DNA from 3 places in the Metabacillus sp. RB-C-LZQ-3-1 genome. Region 3 is predicted to be linked to each of the others. Evidence: riboswitches for the same ligand, from Rfam matches in the RefSeq annotation. Region 3 holds a riboswitch; each other region holds the start of a gene.
What was found. Region 3 has a riboswitch for cobalamin ahead of metE (5-methyltetrahydropteroyltriglutamate--homocysteine S-methyltransferase). Riboswitches for the same ligand answer to the same signal wherever they lie in the genome.
Positions count from the first base shown of each region.

Region 1: linked by a shared signal. The riboswitch ahead of AC4GZ8_RS21585 (ABC transporter substrate-binding protein) and the one ahead of metE (5-methyltetrahydropteroyltriglutamate--homocysteine S-methyltransferase) in region 3 are both predicted to bind cobalamin.
Region 2: linked by a shared signal. The riboswitch ahead of AC4GZ8_RS10410 (ribonucleoside-diphosphate reductase subunit alpha) and the one ahead of metE (5-methyltetrahydropteroyltriglutamate--homocysteine S-methyltransferase) in region 3 are both predicted to bind cobalamin.

Region 1 covers NZ_JBZFLI010000018.1:60,397-67,711, reverse strand. The annotation lists gene AC4GZ8_RS21595 (adenosylcobinamide amidohydrolase) at 20-1,498, opposite strand; gene AC4GZ8_RS21590 (FecCD family ABC transporter permease) at 1,499-2,566, opposite strand; gene AC4GZ8_RS21585 (ABC transporter substrate-binding protein) at 2,529-3,515, opposite strand; cobalamin riboswitch at 3,711-3,905, opposite strand; gene AC4GZ8_RS21580 (VOC family protein) at 4,107-4,502, opposite strand; gene AC4GZ8_RS21575 (MFS transporter) at 4,668-5,945, opposite strand; gene AC4GZ8_RS21570 (hypothetical protein) at 6,142-7,315, opposite strand, start outside.
Region 2 covers NZ_JBZFLI010000005.1:208,482-215,796, reverse strand. The annotation lists gene AC4GZ8_RS10425 (SurA N-terminal domain-containing protein) at 148-915, shown strand; gene AC4GZ8_RS10420 (alanine/glycine:cation symporter family protein) at 1,237-2,634, opposite strand; gene AC4GZ8_RS10415 (hypothetical protein) at 3,271-3,540, opposite strand; cobalamin riboswitch at 4,180-4,356, shown strand; gene AC4GZ8_RS10410 (ribonucleoside-diphosphate reductase subunit alpha) at 4,486-6,774, shown strand; gene AC4GZ8_RS10405 (ribonucleotide-diphosphate reductase subunit beta) at 7,006-7,315, shown strand, end outside.
Region 3 covers NZ_JBZFLI010000002.1:140,642-147,956, reverse strand. The annotation lists gene metE (5-methyltetrahydropteroyltriglutamate--homocysteine S-methyltransferase) at 249-2,546, opposite strand; cobalamin riboswitch at 2,705-2,894, opposite strand; SAM riboswitch class I at 2,971-3,082, opposite strand; gene AC4GZ8_RS04090 (alpha-glucosidase/alpha-galactosidase) at 3,296-4,807, opposite strand; gene AC4GZ8_RS04085 (AraC family transcriptional regulator) at 4,985-5,884, opposite strand; gene AC4GZ8_RS04080 (NAD(P)-dependent alcohol dehydrogenase) at 5,925-7,028, opposite strand.

The DNA of each region.
Region 1 (7,315 bases), on a different contig from region 3:
TCCACCTTTGATACTTTTTTTAACAATGCCCTTTATGAACTCGATGTAAATATTTTTTGATTGCTTCATATGTCGCACGATACACTATCTGACCAATTGCTTGACCAACAACAGTACTTGATCCAGCATAAGGAGTTTTGTCACCCTTTTGCGTTAAACCGAGGACAAGAGCATCTGTTGATGTTCCAGTCGCGAGGGTTCCGGATTGCGGATCTTTTATTTTTAAATCATGTAAAGCTTTTACCTTTGCTTCTGTTGCAGATATTAATCCATTGACAAGGGCACCATCTGTAAAATGGGCATCGATAAATAGCATGGTATTGATCGTTCCAATCGTTTGGACCGCACTAGAAATGGATTGCTTTGAAATATCAACCGCATTTCCGACACCTGCCGTTACGATTGCTAGCATCGAAATACCACCAATTTCTTCCTCGATAATCACAGCATCCTCTAACACAACAGCTGTCATCATGCCAAGAGCCTGCTCAAAAGGGATATTGAATGTTGTCATCCAGTCTTGTACATCTTTTACAGGATCATCACAATGATAATTTTTCTCTACATGAAAATTACAAAAGTGAGTGAGCCATTGAATTCCTTCGCCAATTACACCATTTGAAATGGTTTTCAGTTGGTGTTTGAATTGAACATGTACATATTCTTTCGTTTGTTTAATCTTATATGACTCTTTAAAAGCTATAGAATGTTGTGAAATGGTATGGTTTGGTGTCATTAACAACTGCGGCTTAGGAATCGTCGGATGTGATTGAGGGATTACATCTACCTCGTACACCTTTTTTAGCTGATCCACTTTTCTTAGCGTTTCAACATCTCCAACTTCTAAAAATTTTCCTTGATGAAGCAAAGCGATTCGATCGGAATATAGAGATGCAACATTTAAATCATGTAAAATAGCAAATGTCGTTAACCCCATGCTTTTTTGTCGTTCTCTTAATAAATCAAGCATTTGAAAAGTATGCTTAATATCCAGATGGTTCGTTGGTTCGTCTAACAGTAATATTTCCGGCTCCTGAGCTAAAGCTTTTGCTAATAACACCCTTTGCTTTTCTCCGCCACTAATCATACGAAATGGTATGTTCTTTAGATGAGCAATGTTAGTCATATCCATGACATCATCCATTATCCTTACATCTTGTTTTGATAACTGTTTAAGTAGGCCTTTTTGATGTGGATAACGACCAAGCGCGATAATTTCTTCGACGGTGTAATCAAATGATACATTTGCTTCCTGTGTGAGAACAGCCATTTTCTTCGCCTTATCAAGCTTTGAAAGTCTGGAAACTGGTTGATTTGATAAGAAGACCTCCCCATCCATTATCGGCAATTGACCAGTAATTAGCTTAAAAATCGTTGTTTTTCCACTTCCATTAGGTCCGAGGAGTGAAAAAAATTCTCCTTGTCCAATCTCAACATCGATTCCATTAATAATGGGCGGATTCGAGTAGCCACCTACTAAGTTTTCAATTCTTAACATTTATGATCCCCTCCGCCCAAGACGTTCTCGAATTAATAAAAGTGCGAATACTGGTGCCCCAATAAGGGCTGTAATCACACCAATCGGCAATTCCTTAGGTGCGATAATCGTACGCGAAACTAAATCTGCTAAAATAAGAAAAGCTCCTCCAACAAGCATTGACAAAGGAAGGACATGACGATGATTTGGACCTGTTATGAGCCGAATAAGATGTGGTATCACAAGTCCAACAAAACCAATCGAACCAGATACCGCCACAGCAGCACCTGTTAATAAGGAGGCTCCAATTAAGATGAAAATCTTCCTTTTTCTCACATCAACACCAATATGATCAGCGGCATCCTCGCCAAGGGCTAACGCATTCAGCTCTCGATGGTTGAAAAATAAGATTAAGGAACCAAGCACCATAAAAGGAACAATTAGTTGAACATGTGTCCAGTTTCTCATTCCAACACTTCCATATAACCAATAAATAATTTGTGTCATCGAATCTCGGTCACTTAAAGAAATTATGAGTGAAACGATTGCCCCTATAAAAGAACTCACAATAATGCCTGCTAAGATAATCGTTTCAATTGCAAGGTTGCGGCTGCTTAATTTTACAAGCCCAAAAACAAGAAACAAAGTTAGAAATCCACTAATAATCGCGACAACTGGAAGAGTAAAGTTTCCTAAGCCGATGATGGAAAACTGAAAAAAAATAACAAACACCGCACCAAGAGACGCTCCAGATGACACCCCAATTGTATAGGGATCTGCCAATGGGTTGCGTAAAAGCCCTTGAAAAGCTGCTCCTGCTAATGCTAAAGAAGCTCCAACGCAAAATCCAAGAAGTACTCTTGGTAAACGAATATTCCAAATAATCATTTCTTCGTTTTTGGGTATTTGTTCTAACCAGCCAAAACCTATGGTATTGTCGGATATAATATGTAAAATCGTTGTAACGGGCACCTGCACACTGCTAATAAATAAGCCAAGGAGGGCTGTACTAAGTACAAACCCTCCGCTTAGAATATACAGCCACGTAATCTTACTTTTCAAACACTTCAGGATAAATAAGCTTCGCAAGTGTCTCGACTCCTTCAATTAAACGAGGGCCTGGTCTTGTAACAGTATCGTTATCAACATCAAACACCTGTTCATTTTTAATCGCAGGTACGTCCGCCCATCCTTTACGTGCTAAAACTTGCTCACTTGGATTTTCTACATAATAGCCATAGGTTGTAATAATCACATCAGGATTTAATTTGACAATTTCCTCTTCTGTTAGTTTTACCCAACCATCTTGATCTTCTGCAGCATTAATGGCATTAATTGATTCTAGCATTTCATGCATAAACGTGTTTTTACCTGTAGTAAAGATATCTGGTGATGGAGAAACTTCTACCCATACTTTCTTTTTGTCTGTAATTTCTGCTGCTTTTTCTTTCACAACATCAAGGCGATCCTTCATATCTGTCACGATTTCATTTGCTTTATCTTCAGTACCTGTTGCTTGTCCAATCATTTCGATATTTTTATATACTTCTTCAAATGAAGATGTATCACCAACAACGATTACTTTCGTTCCTGCTTCTTCAAGCTGCTTTAAAATGTCAGGATGTGTTTCATAATGATAATCGGTTACTAACGCAAGATCTGGTTGAAGGGAAAGAACCTTTTCAATATTGATGTCCTGTCCGCCAACTTTTTCTTTCTCTAGAGCTTCTGGAGGATAGTTACAGAAATCGGATACACCTACAATTTTATCTCCTAATCCAAGCGCATATGCAATTTCAGTATTACTTGCTTGAATAGAGACAATTGATTCTGGCTCAGATTCAATCGTTACCTCTTGGTTGGCATCATCGGTTATTGTGACAGGAAATGGCTGTCCATTTACTGTATTGCCTTCTTCCTGTGCTGTCCCAGTCTCTGAATTCTGTTCTCCTTGCGTATTGTCCTCTTGTGACCCACATCCCACAATCATGAACATGCTTAACAGAAGAACAATACTTAATAAACCCCACTTCTTCATAAACGTACTCATTTTTCATTCTTCCTTTCTTTTTTGAACACAAAAAAACGCTATTCCTGTGGAAAGCGTTGATTAAAGGCGTCTATTTCAATGATCTCTTGTTCATTCTATGTATAAACATGCAATCTACTATATAAATAATAGCATTAACAATAAGAGATTACGAGCGCTTTAAACATTCCTTTCCTCGAGGAAGCTTAAAAAAACAAATAGGCAGGTCTCCTGACTTACGAATATAGCGGTCGGTTTCTCCTTCCCATGCTTTTACACAGTGGATCTTGTATAACCTTCCTTCTCGATTACAGTGGCGGGACCGTGTTGGATTTACACCAAACTTCCCTCTTAGTCTTACATATCTCTATGAAAGAAACCTATTTGTTTTATATTCATTTTTTTGTTTTCTATTAGTGAGTATAGTATAGTCTTGGTGGTTTGTAAAATAGATAAAGTGAATTTTTTATATATCTGTATCAAAGATAGTTTGCCTTTTAAAGTATTTTTGTCCATTGTGATAAATTGATTACAGTGTACAAATAAAAAATACCTGCTCCCAATGGGAGAGCAGGTTCTAACATTGATAAGAATTAAAGTCTATTTTGCGTTCTCATCAGGTTGATGAATGCCAAAAATATTTCCTTCAGTATCCATATAATACCCTTGCCATGCCATTCCAGGCAAAGCATGTTTTGGCTTAACAACCTTGCCTCCATTGTTTAGAATTTTAGATTCAGTAGAATCTAAATCTTCCACTACCATCGTGCATGTATAACCATTTTGCGGGTGGTCTTGAGATGGAGAAGCACTTTGGCGTTGCATTAAAGCTCCGTTAATTCCGGGTTCGTTCGCATCACCTGTCACTGCGCCGAAATAAGGCATTCCAGCGTAGTCGCTCCAATCTTCAAATGTCCAACCCAATACATCTCCATAAAACTTTTTAGCGCGTTCCATGTCATCAACATGAATTTCGAAATGTATTAATCTACCCATCATATCCTCCTTGACCTGTTTTGTATTTTGTACTGTTTGTTACGAGTATGTATTTCTCCTTAGTGCATGGGTACTCCTTCTTTATTAAGAAATATTTGTAAAAAAAAGGATATCTGTTGATTTCTTTCCATATCAACATTTGAAAAAATCAACAGATAGCTTTTATTAAAAGGTGAGCTCTTTTGTTTGCATTACTTCCTGAGGTTGTTCCTTTATGAGAAAAACTCCCAACAAACCTAACATTGAAAACAACACAGGAATCATAAAGCCGTAAAAATAACCAACATGACTTGCTGAAGCTTGAAAAGAGTCCAACACAGCTCCAAAAATGCCCGGTAATAAAACTGCACTTAAGAAGCCTCCCATGTTTGCAAAACCTGTAGCAACTCCTACTTCTTTTGTGTCAAATGATTGGCGTACAACTGCGAAAGTTAAAGCACTTGCACCATTTCCAAAGCCAATCATGAAAAAGAGGACAACGAGCATAAAAAGTGGTGGTTTTCCACTAAATAGTAGAAAGGAAGCCCAACATATAAAAATCATTGCATGGATAATCATATAGGGTTTTTTGATTGAATTCAGCCGACTTGAAATCATCGTTGATAATGGTGCACCAATAATGGCCCCAAAAAGTCCGATCATAACAAATTGACTAGCAGCAGACAATGACATATCAAACACATACATGCCATACGGAACGGCCCATGAGCCGATAAAGCCGACATATGTACCAACTGCACCGAAGTGACAGAAAAAGGCTGCCCATGCTTGGCGATTTGAAAAAATCCGCTTTAAAATTACCATGGTTTTCTCAGGCTTAGATGTTCTTTTAGGACTCGAGTCTAGTGAAATATTGTTTTTAATCATTCGTCTTGGATTAAGAATAAGGACAACATATAGAAGAATTCCACATAGTAATAAAAGGATGCCCATAGTTAAAAAAGAAGTTCTCCAACCCATTAAGCCAATCCAGAGTGAAAATGGTACGGTTGCCAACAAGAACCCAAGACTTCCGGATACTCCTGCCATACCAAGTAATTTGATGAATTCATTCCCTTTAAACCACTGACTTAAAATCAACACTAAATTTACCCAAATGGCTGAATCACCTGTTCCGACGATTAATCTCGCAATAAGAAGAACGGAATCATTTGGTGCAAGACTATACAACACCGTACCGATCCCTGTTAAAAAAGTCCCGACAATAAGAAAAAAATTAGGTCCAAAACGATCAGACAAGATGCCAATCGGAACTTGTAAGCCTGCGTACGCAAAAAATTGAATGCTCGCGATGAACCCAATTGTTGCAGCTGTCACCTTAAAATCACTCATCAATTGGTCTGTAATTAAACCTGGTGCTGTTCTTTGACTTACAATTAGAAAATAAGTGAAAAGAACCGAAGCAAAAACGACCCATCTGTACTTGCTGTTTTGTTTGTTCATTTGTGTATGCTCCTGTTTTTTAGTTTCTATGATTATTATAAGCTATTTTTTCCAAGGATTGTTATGATTTCGTCATTCATGGTAAGGTGATTGGGACCCTAAAAAATCTCACCTTCATGATAAAGGTGAGATCATTCGGTATTAAATTTAAAATTGTTTTTTTCTTTTGAGATTTTCCGGCATTACTAAAAGTGCCTTAATTTATAAACATAATAATACCAATCCCAATCACGGCCATGACAATTAGATGTAATCCATTTGCGCGTATACCCGCGTCGAATCCTGATATTCCTACAATTCTGCTTACCATTAAATTCAATCCAGAAAATGGGCTTAAAGCAGTTGAAATTGACCAACAAAGCAAAAGAAGCATCGCAAGAGATAGATTGCTGATTCCTAGCTGATCTGCATTTAATTGCATCGCTAGTGCGGCAATGACTGCGATTTGATGAATTCCAATGTACGTGGTAATAACAACAAGCAAGATAACAAATAAAGCAAATAATAAAAAGGATTGACTCGCCGCTATTGTTAAAAAATCACTTATTTGATTGGCTAATTCAGTTCCTTGTAATGCGTGTGCTAATAATCCTGCACTGCTGAACAGCATAATTTCATTATTCATTATCGGCACGGATTGGTCTCGGTAGTTTTTTAATAACGGAATCAATTTTGTCCAGCTTTTTGTTGAAAATCCCCATATGATTGGCATAATACACGAAATCATACAAACAATCACAATCATGGACCATTGGGTAATAAACTCAATGATTAAGGAGACGATCATAAGAAGGGAAACGAATAAGGCTAATTGGATAAGCTGTTTCTTCGTTTTTTTTCCCAAAGGAACTTCTGGTACTGTTTGATTTTCAATCGGATGTCGTTTCTCCCAAACAGCAAACAATATATTTCCTACTGTTAAGGATAAAACAGATAATCCAATACCATATAAAATATAGTTCCCTACAGGCATATCCAAATAGTATAGGACCAATGAGACTGAAGCGAAATATGGCGACCATAAGATTGCTGTTGAAAATCCTATGAGATAGCTTTTTGCCGACATAGCTGATGGTAGCTTTAAATCTGAAAGAAATTCACTAATCAAACGGACAGAACCTAAGCTCAAGATCGGACTTAAAATAAATAAGGAGGTTGTAATCCCAGCAAAAAGACGTTTTGGGTGATGTAATAAATTACGTAAAAGTATATCAATGGCTTCAAAATATCCACCAAGCTTAAGTGGGATCGAAAGGAGTGGCGCAAGCGTTACTAAACAAAGCAAAGGCAAGATTAATAGAATTCCTTCACTAATCCCGTCAATTCCTGCTCCTTTATAAAGTTCTAACCCGATACCCGTTCCCATCATG
Region 2 (7,315 bases), on a different contig from region 3:
AACTACTATCATTATCGTTTCAATCATATTACAAATCTTAAAAAAGACCGTAACATGTTTCTTTTTCATAGGATTTACTTTATAATGCGCACTAGATGATTTTCTTAGCGGAAAATTATACTTCTAGCTTAAGAAAGGAGATCGATTATGAACAAAATGATGTTTACATTAATAACCGGTCTAATGGCCGTTGTTTTAGCAGCATGTGGAGGAAATGAAGAAAGTAAAGAAGCTAAAAATGATGATAAAGCAAAAACGGCGGAAACCGATCAGCAGAAGGAACAGCAAAAGCTAATGGAAGAAATGCAAAAGAAATTAGAAGCGCAGCAAGTAGATGAAAAGAAAACTGTTGCCATTGTGAATGATAAAGAAATTTTAGGAAGCGACTATAATAGCATCTTAGCAACGATACAAGGACAAATGCAGCAAATGGGACAAGATCCGACTTCTAAAGAAGCTGCAGAGCAAGTGAAAACCCAAACAATTGACAGCTTAGTAGGACAAACTCTTCTTATTCAAGATGCAGATAAAAAAGGTTATAAAGCTTCAGAGGCAGATATTAATAAGCAGCTGGACGAAACGAAAAAACAGTTTAAAACAGAAAAAGAATTCGAAGCCGCTCTTAAAAAATCGGGCATGGATATAAAAACACTTGAAACTCAAATAGCTGACGATATTAAATTTAAACAGTACGTTGAGAAAGAATTACCGGCTGGTGAAATAACTGATGAAGAAATTCAAAAAACGTATAATCAATATGCCGAACAAGGAAAGAGCAATGGACAAGAAGTTCCAAAGCTTGAAGAAGTAAAACCGCAAATCGAACAATCACTTCAACAGCAAAAACAGCAAGAAAAACTCGCTCAGCAAGTTGAAGAATTAAAGGAAAATGCGAAGATTGATATTAAGATTTAGGATGTTACACACTAAAGAACAGCTCAAAGGGAGCTGTTCTTTTTTGATTTTCAAGCTAATGGAAAGGCAAATGTTTAATTGATCACCGGGAGAATGAATTTCAATTGAATATTGACTTGATTGATGAAGGATCGCCGTACTATCTCTTAAGGAGACGGTATTTTCTTAACTCATTCATATGGAATGTATTAAAATGATGTTTTTTGCTGAAAAGTAAATGATTTCTTTTTGCACCTCTATATTTACCACATGCCAGGCTGAAGCGGTAAAAAAATTTAAAGAAAAACCCCCAGATTTCTCTAGAGGTTTCGCGGTTCACGATTAACTCGCTTTTTTATATTCTGTTAATTTGTAGTGATTTTCAAAAAAGTCGTTTGTTTCATTGACAATGACTTTCCATAATAGTAACAAAGCTACTAAGTTAGGAATCATCATTAAAGCGTTCGCCATGTCTGCAAATGCCCAAACAACTGATAAGTTTGCCACTGCGCCTAAACCGCAGGCTATAATATAAACAAAGCGATACCCAAGAATTCCTTTTTGTCCTACAAGGTATTCAAAGCATTTTTCACCGTAAACGTACCATCCAACAATCGTTGAAAAACCGAAGAAGATGACCGAAAAGGCCACAATATATTCACCAACAATACCGAGTGTTGATGCAAAAGCAGCAGATGTTAAAGCTCCCCCATCAAGACTTGGATCATGCTGTACTCCTGATAACAATCCACCTGAGGAATCCCAGAAACCAGTGATAATTAACACTAATCCAGTCATAGTACAAACGATGATCGTTACGATGAATGTACCTGTCATGGCAACCAATGCTTGTTTAACAGGATGATCTGTTTTAGCATTTCCCGCAATTAATGCAGCTGTACCTAAACCAGCTTCATTTGAAAAAATCCCACGGGAGACGCCGCTTCTGATCGCTTCGACCACCGCCACCCCGACAAATCCTCCGGCAGCTGCAACAGGATTGAAGGCATAGTGGAAAATTAATTGAAAAGCAGGGATAATTTGATCAAAATTAATTGCTAATATTAACAATGCTCCTCCAACATACAGGAAAGCCATAATTGGCACAAAAAAACTTGCAACCGTACTAATGCGTTGAATACCCCCAAAAATGATCAAGCTTGTTAAAACGGCAAGAATGATGCCTGTTGTTAGTCCGCTGACACTAAAACTATTATTCATCACTTCTGCGATTGTATTCGACTGCACACTATTTCCAATACCTAAAGCGGCAAATGCGCCAAACAGCGCAAAAGCAACCCCAAGAAACTTCCATTTTTTACCCAATCCCTTTTCTACATAATACATCGGGCCACCGGAATATTCTCCATTTTCATTTTTCACACGATATTTCATCGCCAGCAAAGCTTCTGAATATTTCGTTGCCATCCCTAACAATCCGACAATCCACATCCAGAATATTGCTCCGGGACCGCCAAGCGTAATCGCTGTAGCCACACCGGCAATATTTCCGTTCCCGATTGTAGCAGCCAACGCCGTCATTAGGGCCTTAAAGTTACTTACATCCCCTTCTGCTGCTGAAGATTCTTCTTCTCTACCAAATCCCAATTTAAAGGCATATAGCAATCTTCTAAACTGTAAACCTTTCAAAGCAACTGTTAAAAATAAGCCTGTCCCAAATAACAAAATTAAACTGGGCGTTCCCCATAGAACCCCATTGATTTTCCCTATTATGTCCATCATTTTGTTGTACACCCCTCCAATTGTTAGCGCTTTCACCTATGTAGTACTATCATAAAATTTAATTATTGTCTTGTAATTGTTTTTTTTCACAAAATATTTAGTAGCCTTTTATTATTTTTCACAAACAACCATATTTATAATAGCCACTTCATGCTCTGATGTCAAAGCCAAAAATATGAAGATGTCCCCCAACATGATTAATGGCCATATTTTGATATAATTTCCATAGAAGAAAAAGGGGTATTTATATTTACACTTTCTATTAGTTTGGTTCATTATGAATTAAGCATTAAAATAAGATTCTGTTGTATGAAAGAGTTGTAAAAATAATGAATAAGGAAATAAGATAAGCGACCTTGTTATTCTGATTAGGAGGAATAACAGGTCGCTTATTTTTGGTGTAAACCTTTTAATCGTGATCAAAATAACTTTATATATTAGCATTAGGGTTTGACAATGTACCTTTAAGATACAAACTTAGTTCCTAATCGATATTAATATTAATGTTGATTAATAACTACATTGTAACTTCTAAATGGAATATCAAATACAATGAATAATAGATTGGGATTAAATTTTTCATTTGATTACATTAATCGATTTTAGCTAAATACTTTAAAGAAAAATCCCACATTATTGGTTAGAAGGATCTTCTGTATTTGTTTCTTCATCAGCAGGTTCTTCCGGATTCATCTCATCACTTGCAGGCTCTTCTGGAACCATTTCTTCACTTTCAGGTACTTCAGAATCTGTCTCTCCACCCATTGGTTCCTCTGTGTCCATTTCACCATTTACAGGCTGTTCTTGAATATCTTCCTGCATGTCTTGACCATCACTGCATGCTGCAGCAAGCATCACGGCTAGAATAGGAGCCGATAATTTCCAGGATGTTTTGAATACCATTTTGATTCCTCCTTCATATTATCAAGTGATCATCACAAGCAATTAATGATAGGGTATTTTCAACTCCCTTCCTTAAAAGCTAATGTCATTATAAACAAGCTCTTCCGAAAAATTTGTCGATTAACTCGATTTTTACTTGTTCTTAAATGGACTGAAAACTGCTTTTAATAAAGGTAAAAAACTTGTTATTTACTCCCATATATTTAAGGTAAAAGTCCCCTTTAGAAACAGGACCAGTAAATAACTAAAAATTAATGTATTTTCTGCTTGGTTAAACAACCAAAAAAATCGTACATTACCAGTTTTTTCAATTGTTATATTCATTAAACTCCCGTAGGGATACCTTTCCAGCTTTGTTCCCGTGGAATCTCACACCTTTCGATCAAACAACAATTCCCTATAGCAATTGGAAAATATCAACAGACCAAACAACAATCTTTTTAGAAGAAGGTTTTTATTTGGAGTTCAATTCATTTTCCTGTTATCTTTGTTCTATATCACTTCTGAATAATCTAAATCTATTATTCTAGTTTCTTTTTAAAATAGCTATTGCTAATTTGATCCAACTGATTTATCATGGAATCATATCGTTAAATCAACTATATATTGATTTTAACTTCTAATGAAAAACTATATATTGTATCTTTACGAGAGTTAGGCGCTTTGTTAGCTTAATAGGGAATCTGGTGAAAATCCAGAACTGTCCCCGCAACTGTAAGTGTGACGAATTGAGATTACCACTGTACCTCATGTATGGGAAGGACTCATAGTAGGAAGAACATAAGTCAGGAGACCTACCTAAACCTTGTGAAAGTTTCAATTTCTTCGGGGACTGAGAAGATGAAACGATAGTAAATCTCTTGAGCTATTCAACTTCAATGACTTGCTCTCTTTCTGTCGTTTTATCTTTCCCCCGCTAAAAAACGTACAGACGGAGGAATATACATGAGCAAGACAACATTATCCCCAATGATCCTGGATCAGCAAAATGGAACAGAAGCATTTGATCTCGGAAAACTAACAACCTTTATCAAAAGCATTCATCAACATTTTCCAACACTAAATATTGACGAATATCTTAATCGTATAGAAAATACGATCCTTCAAAGAGAATCCTATACCTCTGAACAGCTAATTAATCTTCTTATTTTAGAAGGATTATCTAATATTAATGAACAAGAGCCCGAATGGACCTACTTCTGTGCACACATTTATTTATCAAAACTTTATAAAGAAGCGGCAGCAAATCGAGGATATAAGAAAGAGCAAAAATATGGAGATTTTTACGAGCTTATTTCAACACTTATCTCAAAAGGACTTTATAGCTCAAGCTTATTAGAAAATTATTCAAAGGATGAGATAACCCAAATTGGATCCTTTCTTAAGCCGGAAAACGACTATTTATTTACATATATTGGCCTACGAACATTAGCAGATCGCTATCTAACAAAAGATTTTTCGAAACAAGTATATGAGCTGCCGCAGGAACGATTTTTAGTGATTGCTATGACATTAATGGCAAAGGAAAACAAAGCTAACCGTCTTGAACTCATTAAGCAAGCTTACTGGGCTATGAGTAATCTTTATATGACAGTAGCAACACCAACTCTTTCAAATGCCGGAAAACCTGTAGGACAGCTATCAAGCTGTTTTATCGATACGATTGATGACAGTCTTCAAGGAATTTTTGATAGCAATACAGACATCGCCAATCTATCGAAATCTGGTGGCGGTGTTGGGGCTTATCTCGGTAAAATCCGAAGCCGCGGAAGTGATATTCGCGGATTTAAAGGGGTTTCCTCAGGAATCATTCCATGGATGAAGCAGCTGAACAATACGGCTGTCAGTGTTGACCAGCTTGGGCAGCGTAAAGGAGCGATCGCAGTCTATCTTGATGTGTGGCATAAAGATATCTTTTCCTTCCTTGATGCAAAACTAAATAACGGTGATGAAAGAATGCGAACACATGATATTTTTACAGGAGTTTGTATTCCGGATCTTTTCATGGAGCAGGTTGAAGCACGGGCTGATTGGTACTTATTTGATCCACATGAGGTTCGTACCGTTATGGGCTTCAGTATTGAAGATTTTTACGACGAGGAAAAAGGAAATGGAAGCTTTAGAGAGCGTTATTGGGCATGTGTCCAAAATGAACAACTTTCAAAGGAAAAGGTGCCTGCAATTGAGATTATGAAACGAATCATGATTAGCCAATTAGAAGCAGGAACTCCTTATATGTTCTATCGTGATGAGGTGAACCGTAAAAACGCAAACTCCCATCAAGGTATGATCTATTGCAGCAATCTTTGCACAGAAATTACACAAAACCAAAGTCCAACTACTGTCGAAGAGCAATATACCGAGGATGGAAAAATTATTACGGTCAAAACACCGGGTGATTTTGTTGTTTGTAATCTCTCATCTATTAATCTTGCTAAAGCCGTTACAGATGATGTGTTAGAAAAGCTTATCCCTATTCAGGTTAGAATGTTGGACAATGTGATCGATTTAAATACAATCCCTGTCCTTCAAGCAAGGTTAACAAATGAAAAATATCGGGCGATTGGGTTAGGAACCTTTGGCTGGCACCATTTATTAGCTCTAAAGCAGCTTAAATGGGAACACGAAGAAGCCGTTGAGTTCGCAGATCATTTATACGAAAAAATCTCCTTCTTAACGATTTCTGCAAGCATGGAGCTTGCGAAAGAAAAAGGGGCCTACTCTGTGTTTAAAGGCTCTGATTGGGAAACTGGTGCCTATTTTGACAAACGAGGATACCACACACAGGAAAGCAACTATGATTGGGATGCTCTACAGCGTGATGTTGGGGCTCATGGAGTTAGAAACGGCTATTTAATGGCAGTTGCACCGAATGCTTCCACATCTATTATTGCAGGAAGCACAGCAAGTATTGATCCAATTTTCCAAAAAGTATATTCAGAAGAAAAGAAAGATTATAAAATTCCGGTTACCGTTCCAGATCTTAACTCAACAACAACCTGGTATTATAAGTCTGCTTATTTTATTGACCAGCATTGGAGCATTAAACAAAATGCAGCGCGCCAACGCCATATAGATCAATCAATCTCTTTCAATCTTTATGTACAAAATACGATTAAAGCTAAAGATCTGCTTGATCTTCATTTATCTGCATGGAAAGAAGGATTAAAAACAACGTATTATCTACGCTCAACTTCTAGTACGATTGAAGAATGCGATTCTTGTGCTAGTTAATATTTGGCTGTTTTCACAAAGATTGTTGCATTAGTGGTAATGGTGCGAAAGACACTTGACTCCTGCAGGAAGTAGAGGAAAGCAAGTGTCTAAAAGCGCAATGAAACCAACTTGTTTTTACCTTTAACTGCATTAAAAAACAACAAAGTATGCGTAACAGCCTAATTTTTTAGAGAATGACTTTTTCTAAGTCATTCTCACAATTTTTTATCGGTAAAAAGGAGAATGTATATGGAAACCACTACTACTCTAAGTAAGCGAAAAATAATGGATGCGGCCGCACCAAACCGGTCAACAGGTATTATTAACGGTGAAAGCTCAAATGTATTAAATTGGGATGATGTTTCATTTCCTTGGGCATATCCTCGCTATAAAAAAATGCTGGCAAATTTTTGGACACCCTTTGAAATCAATATGGCTCAAGATATAAAGCAATACCCTGAGTTAACAGAGGATGAAAAAGATGCCTTCCTAAAAATCATTGGACTACTGGCTCTTTTAGATAGTATTCAAACGGATTATGCCGGGAAGGTCTCAGACT
Region 3 (7,315 bases):
TTTACACTATTCACTAACTGATCAATAGTAACTTCTCTATAAAAACTTTTATTTTTTGTGAACTCATTTATTTTTTTATCAGATAATGGAAACGAAATAAAATAATGTCGTCATTTTTGTATTTTTTATGTTTTACATTAGGTCATTAAAGCTGTGAGTGTTTTTTCTACTGCTGATAACACATAAGGTTTTTCTCTTCAACAAAAAATGCGGGATCTAAAGATTCCGCATTTTTCGTTAAATAATATTTATCCTTTATTTACAAGTAATTTTTCTCTCGATTGCTTTGCCGCTTCTACCATCACCTTTAGCGCTTCAACCGTTTCATCAATTCCTCGGGTTTTTAAGCCACAATCCGGGTTAATCCAGAATAATTTCGGATCTAATACTTGAAGTGCACGATCAATATTTTTTATTAATTCCTCAACCTGTGGTACGCGAGGACTGTGAATATCATACACACCAAGCCCGATACCTTTGTTATATGTAGTTTCCTCAAAGGCTTGAATTAATTCCCCATGACTCCTTGAAGTTTCAATAGAAATGACATCAGCATCAAGTGCTTTAATTGCATCAATAATATCTTTGAAATTTGAATAACACATATGTGTATGAATTTGTGTATCATTTTGAACTGAGGATGTGGCAAGCTTAAATGCATATACTGCTGCATTAAGATAACTTTCCCAGTTTTCTTGCTTTAATGGCAGCCCTTCTCTAATCGCTGGCTCATCAACTTGGATCATTCGAATCCCATTCTCCTCGAGACTTTCAACCTCTTTTCTAAGCGCCAGTGCAATTTGATTTGCCACATCATAGCGTGATATATCATCCCGGACAAATGACCAATTTAGAATCGTAATAGGTCCTGTTAACATTCCTTTAACGGGTTTTGATGTTAATGACTGGGCATAGACAGTTTCTTTAACAGTCATGGATTGCTTTAAATCTACATCACCGTAGATAAGCGGGGGTTTCACACATCGTGAGCCATATGATTGCACCCATCCAAATTTTGTAAATTGAAACCCAGCTAGCTTTTCACCAAAGTATTCCACCATATCTGTTCGTTCGAATTCTCCATGGACAAAAACATCTAAGTCCAGTTCTTCCTGAATTTCGATCCATTTTTTAATCTCTGCTTTAATGTATTCCTCATATTCCACATCGGTTAACTCACCTTTCCGCCACTTTAGACGATGGTTTCTTACTTCTTTTGTCTGCGGGAAGCTACCAATTGTTGTCGTTGGAAGGAGGGGTAATCGAAAAGTCTTTTTTTGAATCTCCTGACGAACAGAAAAATCAGCTTTCCGCTCCGCTTTATATAAATGAATATTTCTTGTAGCATCCTGAACTTCTGCGTTGTTTCGAAATGTTGATTTGTTTAATGCTTGAATAGCTGATGTGCTTGAGTCGATCTCTTTTTGTACAGTTTCAATTCCATGATTCATTCCTTTTGTCAGTAGAACAACTTCATTTATTTTTTCATCAGCAAAAGATAATGCATTTTTCAGAACTTTATCTAGTGTTTCTTCATTAGTTACTGTGACTGGAACATGTAACAAACTTGATGATGGTTGTAAGATTAAACGATCCCTTGAAACAAACTCCGATAATTCTGTAATGAGTGAAATCTTTTCTTCAAGATTGCATCTCCATATGTTACGTCCATTGATCACTCCTGCTGCTAACACCTTATCTGAAGGAAAACCATATTGGTTTATTGCAGAGAGATGATATCCTCCATCATGAACGAAATCTAGCCCAATCCCCTGAACTGGCAGAGAGCATACCTCTTTAAAATAATCAATTCGGTCAAAATATGTTTGCAAAATCACCTTTACATTTGGTGCTGCTTCATGTAACTGTTGATAGACTTCTTGGAATAGTTCAACTTCAACGTCCGTAATAGTTGTAGATAAAATCGGTTCATCGATTTGAACCCACCTTACACCTTCTGATTGTAATTGCTGTAAAATGTCAGCATAAATTGTGACAAATTTTTTGACCAATAAATGAAATTCAGACTTCTTATATCCTTTTGAAAGCTTTACAAAGGTAACAGGACCTAAGATTACTGGTTTTCCTTCTATTTCAAGCTTTTGTTTTGCTTCTTTATAATATTGGAGAGGACGGTTTTCAACAAGTTGAGGTTCGACATCATATAATTCCGGAACAATGTAATGATAATTTGTGTTAAACCATTTTGTCATTTCACAAGCAACCGCATCTTTATTCCCTCTTGCCATATCAAAATATGTCTCGATTGAAACAGGTCCGCCATGATAATCAAAACGCTTTGGTACTAGACCAAACATAACTGCTGTATCAAGTACATGATCATATAAACTAAAATCACCAACTGGAATTAGATCAATTCCTTGTTCTTTTTGCTTCTTAAGATGTTGAAGTCGGATCTCTTCCATTTGCTTTAAAAATTTGTCTTGATCAAGATTGCCTGCCCAATATTGTTCAAGCACTTTTTTCCATTCGCGTTTTTCCCCAATACGTGGATAGCCTAAGTTTGAACTTTTTATTTGTGTCATTATCTTCCTACACTCCTCTAATCTTTATTTTTTGTCCCAAACTAAAAAATCTCTCTTTTCAAATTAGAAAAGAGAGATTCATACGCATAGCTAACTAGAGTTGAGACATTCTGGCTTTCTCAACACGTATTCCTCACTCCTCCCTATACATCCGTAGGTACAAGCGCATATAACAGGCAGGTCTCCTGACTTAGGTTCATTGCTTCTTATCCCTTCCCATTCCATTTTGAAATAGTGGTAATTGATAAGTTGCTCCTCATTACAGTGGCGGGACCGTGCCGGATTTTCACCGGGCTTCCCTTTTAAGCTATGATCGAATCACACAGCACCTGATACATTTGATATGTAATTTTTAAGATGATGTTCTAAAAGCAAAAAAGACCTCTCTTTATCATAAATAGAGAGGTCTTCATCTTGAAATCCCCTCTTATCTGTCAAAGCAATAACTTTGCAGGAATTAGCACCTTTTCAACAAATTATCGTTGAATGGTTGCCGGGCTTCATCGGGCCAGTCCCTCCACCTCTCTGAATAAGAGTTTTTAGATAATTATTTATGTTTTGAATTTAATAGTCATCTTAGCATGAGAAATGAAAACTGTCAAAAAGAATTTTTAAAGTAGGGTGTTTTCGTAGGATAATGTGGCAAAGAAAGATGATAGATTACTAAATTTATTAAACAAAGAAATCTAAGAATTACAGTTGTTTAAATGCAAAAAACCTGCTAGATCATTGATCTAACAGGTGAACGATTATAATTCTCCTACCGAAGAGGGACGTACCTTTGCTTTATCTGCTGCACTCGCATTCTTGTTTGCATCTTCTCTATTTTCAGCCATTTCTTCTACCGTTTTTACTTTTAACCGAGCTGCTCCTGTATAATTCTTTGTAGGTATCCGAGGTTGAGTATTTAGACGTTTTTTTGCTTCCAAGATCGCTTTTGAATATTGAGGCAACCATTTTTCCTGCGCAACTAACATTTCATCAGTCATTTGCCATATTTCTTTCGGATTACATACTGCACCAACTAGCGGATCCATCATCATCGCTTGACGTAAAAGCAGATCATCTCCCTTAACAGCAGCTTCTACCGCTAAACGCTGGACGGAAATGCTTACATTACAAACAGCAGCACATCCAAGAGGAAGATCTCCTACATGCGGCATATTTATTCCGTTTCGATCGACATACCCTGGTGCTTCAATAATCGCATCATCAGGAAGGTTAGAAATAATTCCATTATTCACAACATTAAAATGCCCGCGATAAACTCTTCCTGTTTCAAGACCTTCGATAATATATGAACCATGCTCTTCACTTCGGTTTTCCTGTTTATATGTAAGTGCAGGCTCCTTCATCCAATTCGGAAAATCTGATTCAAACCAATTCCTTCCCTCTGTGCAGACACGTAAATATCCACCTGTTTCCCCGTTTATCCATGAACCTAAATCAATCCATTCATTTATCTCATCTGGGCGTTTACGATACCAAGGGACATATTCACTTAAGTGTCCATTAGATTCAGTAGAGTAATAGCCAAATCTCTTTAGCATGTCAATTCTCACTTTTTCTGTTTTACTAAACTCAGGATGTTGTTCAAAAGCCTCCAGTATCTGACCTGTTAGATCCTCTCCCTTATGTTTCACACTAATATACCAAGTCTGATGATTGATACCAGCGCAAATAATATCAATTTCCTCTTTTTTATATCCTAAAGCTTCTGCAATTTGCCGATGTCCTCCTTGAACTCCATGACAAAGTCCGATTGTCCGAACACCACCATATGTATTGCAGGCCCAGGTTATCATAGCCATTGGATTGGCATAATTTAATAATAGACAATCTTTCTCTGCTACTTCTCTAATATCCTTACAAATCTCTAACATCTCTGCAATGCCACGTTGACCATACATAATTCCACCGGCACACAATGTATCTCCAACACACTGATCAATTCCATACTTTAGAGGTATGTCGACATCTTGCCGAAATGCCTCGAGTCCTCCGATTCTTACTACTGAAAAGATATATCTAGATCCTCTTAATGCTTCCCTGCGATTTGTAGTTGAGTGAATATTAATTTCCAATCCATTTTCATCAATATCTCTTTGACATAACTCTGTAACCATTTTAAGATTTGAGGCATTAATATCTGTAAATGATACTTCAATTTCTTGAAACTCAGGAACAGTTAACAAATCCCTTAAAAGTCCTCTAGTAAAACCAATACTTCCTGCCCCGATAAAAGAAATTTTAAATGACATGTATGATTACTCCCCCTTGCATCATTCTTAAAATCATTTTATCAACAGTTAATTGATTACGTTTGCAAGATTATAACTTTCTTCTAAAATTAGGTGTCAAAAATCCTAACTTATTTAAAAATCACCACCTGAACTAATCAAATAAAAAACAGGACAATTTATCAGATTATCCTGTTTTTAGCCATTAAATTTTTCTATCGATTTTTTCACTAATTTTCTGTATCCATTAGGAGTTTGGCCAGTGTATTTTTTAAATAACATACTAAAATATTGACGACTATTAACACCAATATATTGTGATATCTCGATCACTGGTATCTCTGTTTCTTTTAATAGCATTTTAGCTTTTTGGATTCTTAACTTAGTTAAATAATCCATAATGGTACAATTCATTTGCTGTTTAAATATACGATGTAGATATCCTGAATGTAAGCTAACCGCTAGGGCCACATCTTTCACTTGAATATCCCGATCATAATTTTGATGAAGATAATCAACTGCTTTTTTCACATATATATTAAATTGCAGATGTTGTTTGGACCGATCAGTTTCATCCTTTTGAACAATCATTCTAGCAAGTTGTATTAAAAGCTGGCAAAATAATAAATACATCATAGGTTCTTGAGAGGATTCTCTTTTATCAAGTTCTAAAACTAAATTTTTTAAAGAATGATAAATCTCATTTGGATCTTTAACCACCACATATGGCCGCTTTAATCGTAAGAATCGATCTAAGATAACGGAGTGTTCCGTTAACTCCTTAATCGATGGAAAGCTTCCGTTTTTCGGAACAAAAGTAAACTCGATGTTCAACATCCGACAGGGACTACCTTTCTCAACAAGCAAACGATGTGGAACGTTTGAATCTAATAAGATTACGTCTCCCTTTTTCATTTGAATCATTTCATGTTCCGCTTCTACAACACATTGACCACTAATCACATACATGATTTCTACTTCATTATGAGTATGAAAATCCATGTAATGACTTTCCCATTGCTTAAAATAATATGCATTTACTGTTGGATGATAGTGATTTGTGAGTAGTTCATGCTTATAAAGACTATAGCTGCTCATCAGTCCTCCAGATTCATTCAGAACTTATTTCTTAAAAATATTATTCCTCTAACAAACCATTTGGATATACGATTACTTTTAGACTTTCCTTTTTATTTAATCTAGCTCTCTCCATCGCCTCTTTTGTTTGGTCAAGAGTGTATCGATCCGTAATTAAGCTATTTAAATTGTAATTTTGAGTAGCTAAAAACTCTATCCCTTGAGCATACGTATTTGAATATCTAAATATTCCAAAAATATCCAACTCATAGTCAGCAATAAGTGGTACATTAAGAGCAATTTCATCTTGTGGAGGTAATCCAACAATTGCCAGCTTTCCACCTCTTTTTAGAGATTTTAGAGCTGATTGCAATGCCTTTGGATTTCCTGCTGTCTCAAACGCAACATCGACACCTTTTCCACCTGTAATGATCGCAATTTCTTCGTTTGGATCTTGCTCTAATACATTAATTACATATGTAGCACCTAGTTTTTTTGCAGCATCCAAACGATTTTTCTCTAAATCTGTTACGATAATTTTTGATGCTCCAAATGCTTTAACAGCAGCTATGGCAGTTAGTCCGACAGGTCCCATTCCCATAATGGCTACCGTTGATCCAGGTTGGAGTTTTGACCTTTTGGCTGCATGGATTCCTACAGAGAAAGGCTCAACAAGTGATGCTTCCTCAAATGATAACTCATCTGGAATTGGAAATAAGAAATCCTCTCGGTGTTTAATATATTGGACAAAAGCACCATCTACTGGAGGCGTTGCTAAAAATTGAACATCAGGACATAGATTATATCTTCCTACTTTACAATATTCACATTGTCCACATGTAATCCCTGGTTCAATTGCAACACGGTCTCCAATTTTCAATTTGGAAACCTGTTCGCCCACTTGTACAACAATTCCAGCACATTCATGCCCTAAGATAATTGGTTTTTCAACAACATATCTCCCAATTTTTCCATGTTCATAATAATGGATATCAGACCCGCAAACCCCAACAGCCATCACCTTGACTAGAACTTCGTTTCCTTCAACTTTTGGAACAGCAATCTCCTGAAGTTCAATTTCATGTGGTTTAGTCATCACTGCAGCCTTCATAATAGTTGGAACCTCTAATTTCTCAACATTCTTGACAACTGATTGATTTGACATCTCTTTTCTTCCCCTCTCAAATTCGCATAGCCGAAAACGCTTTCCTAATTTTGCTTTTACTATTATTCCATTGGTGAATCCATAGAATAGAATTCAAGTCTCTATAAGAATAACACCAATTTTGCTATCAAAAAAGATGGAAATGTAAGCTTTTTCACACATCTTCATATTTTACTATTCCACTATAATAAAAGTGAATTTTAGATTATTAGAAAAATAAATTTTAACGATAAATTCTTAAATGAGTTAATCGTCATATTCGAACGACCCTTTCTCATGAGATCGGT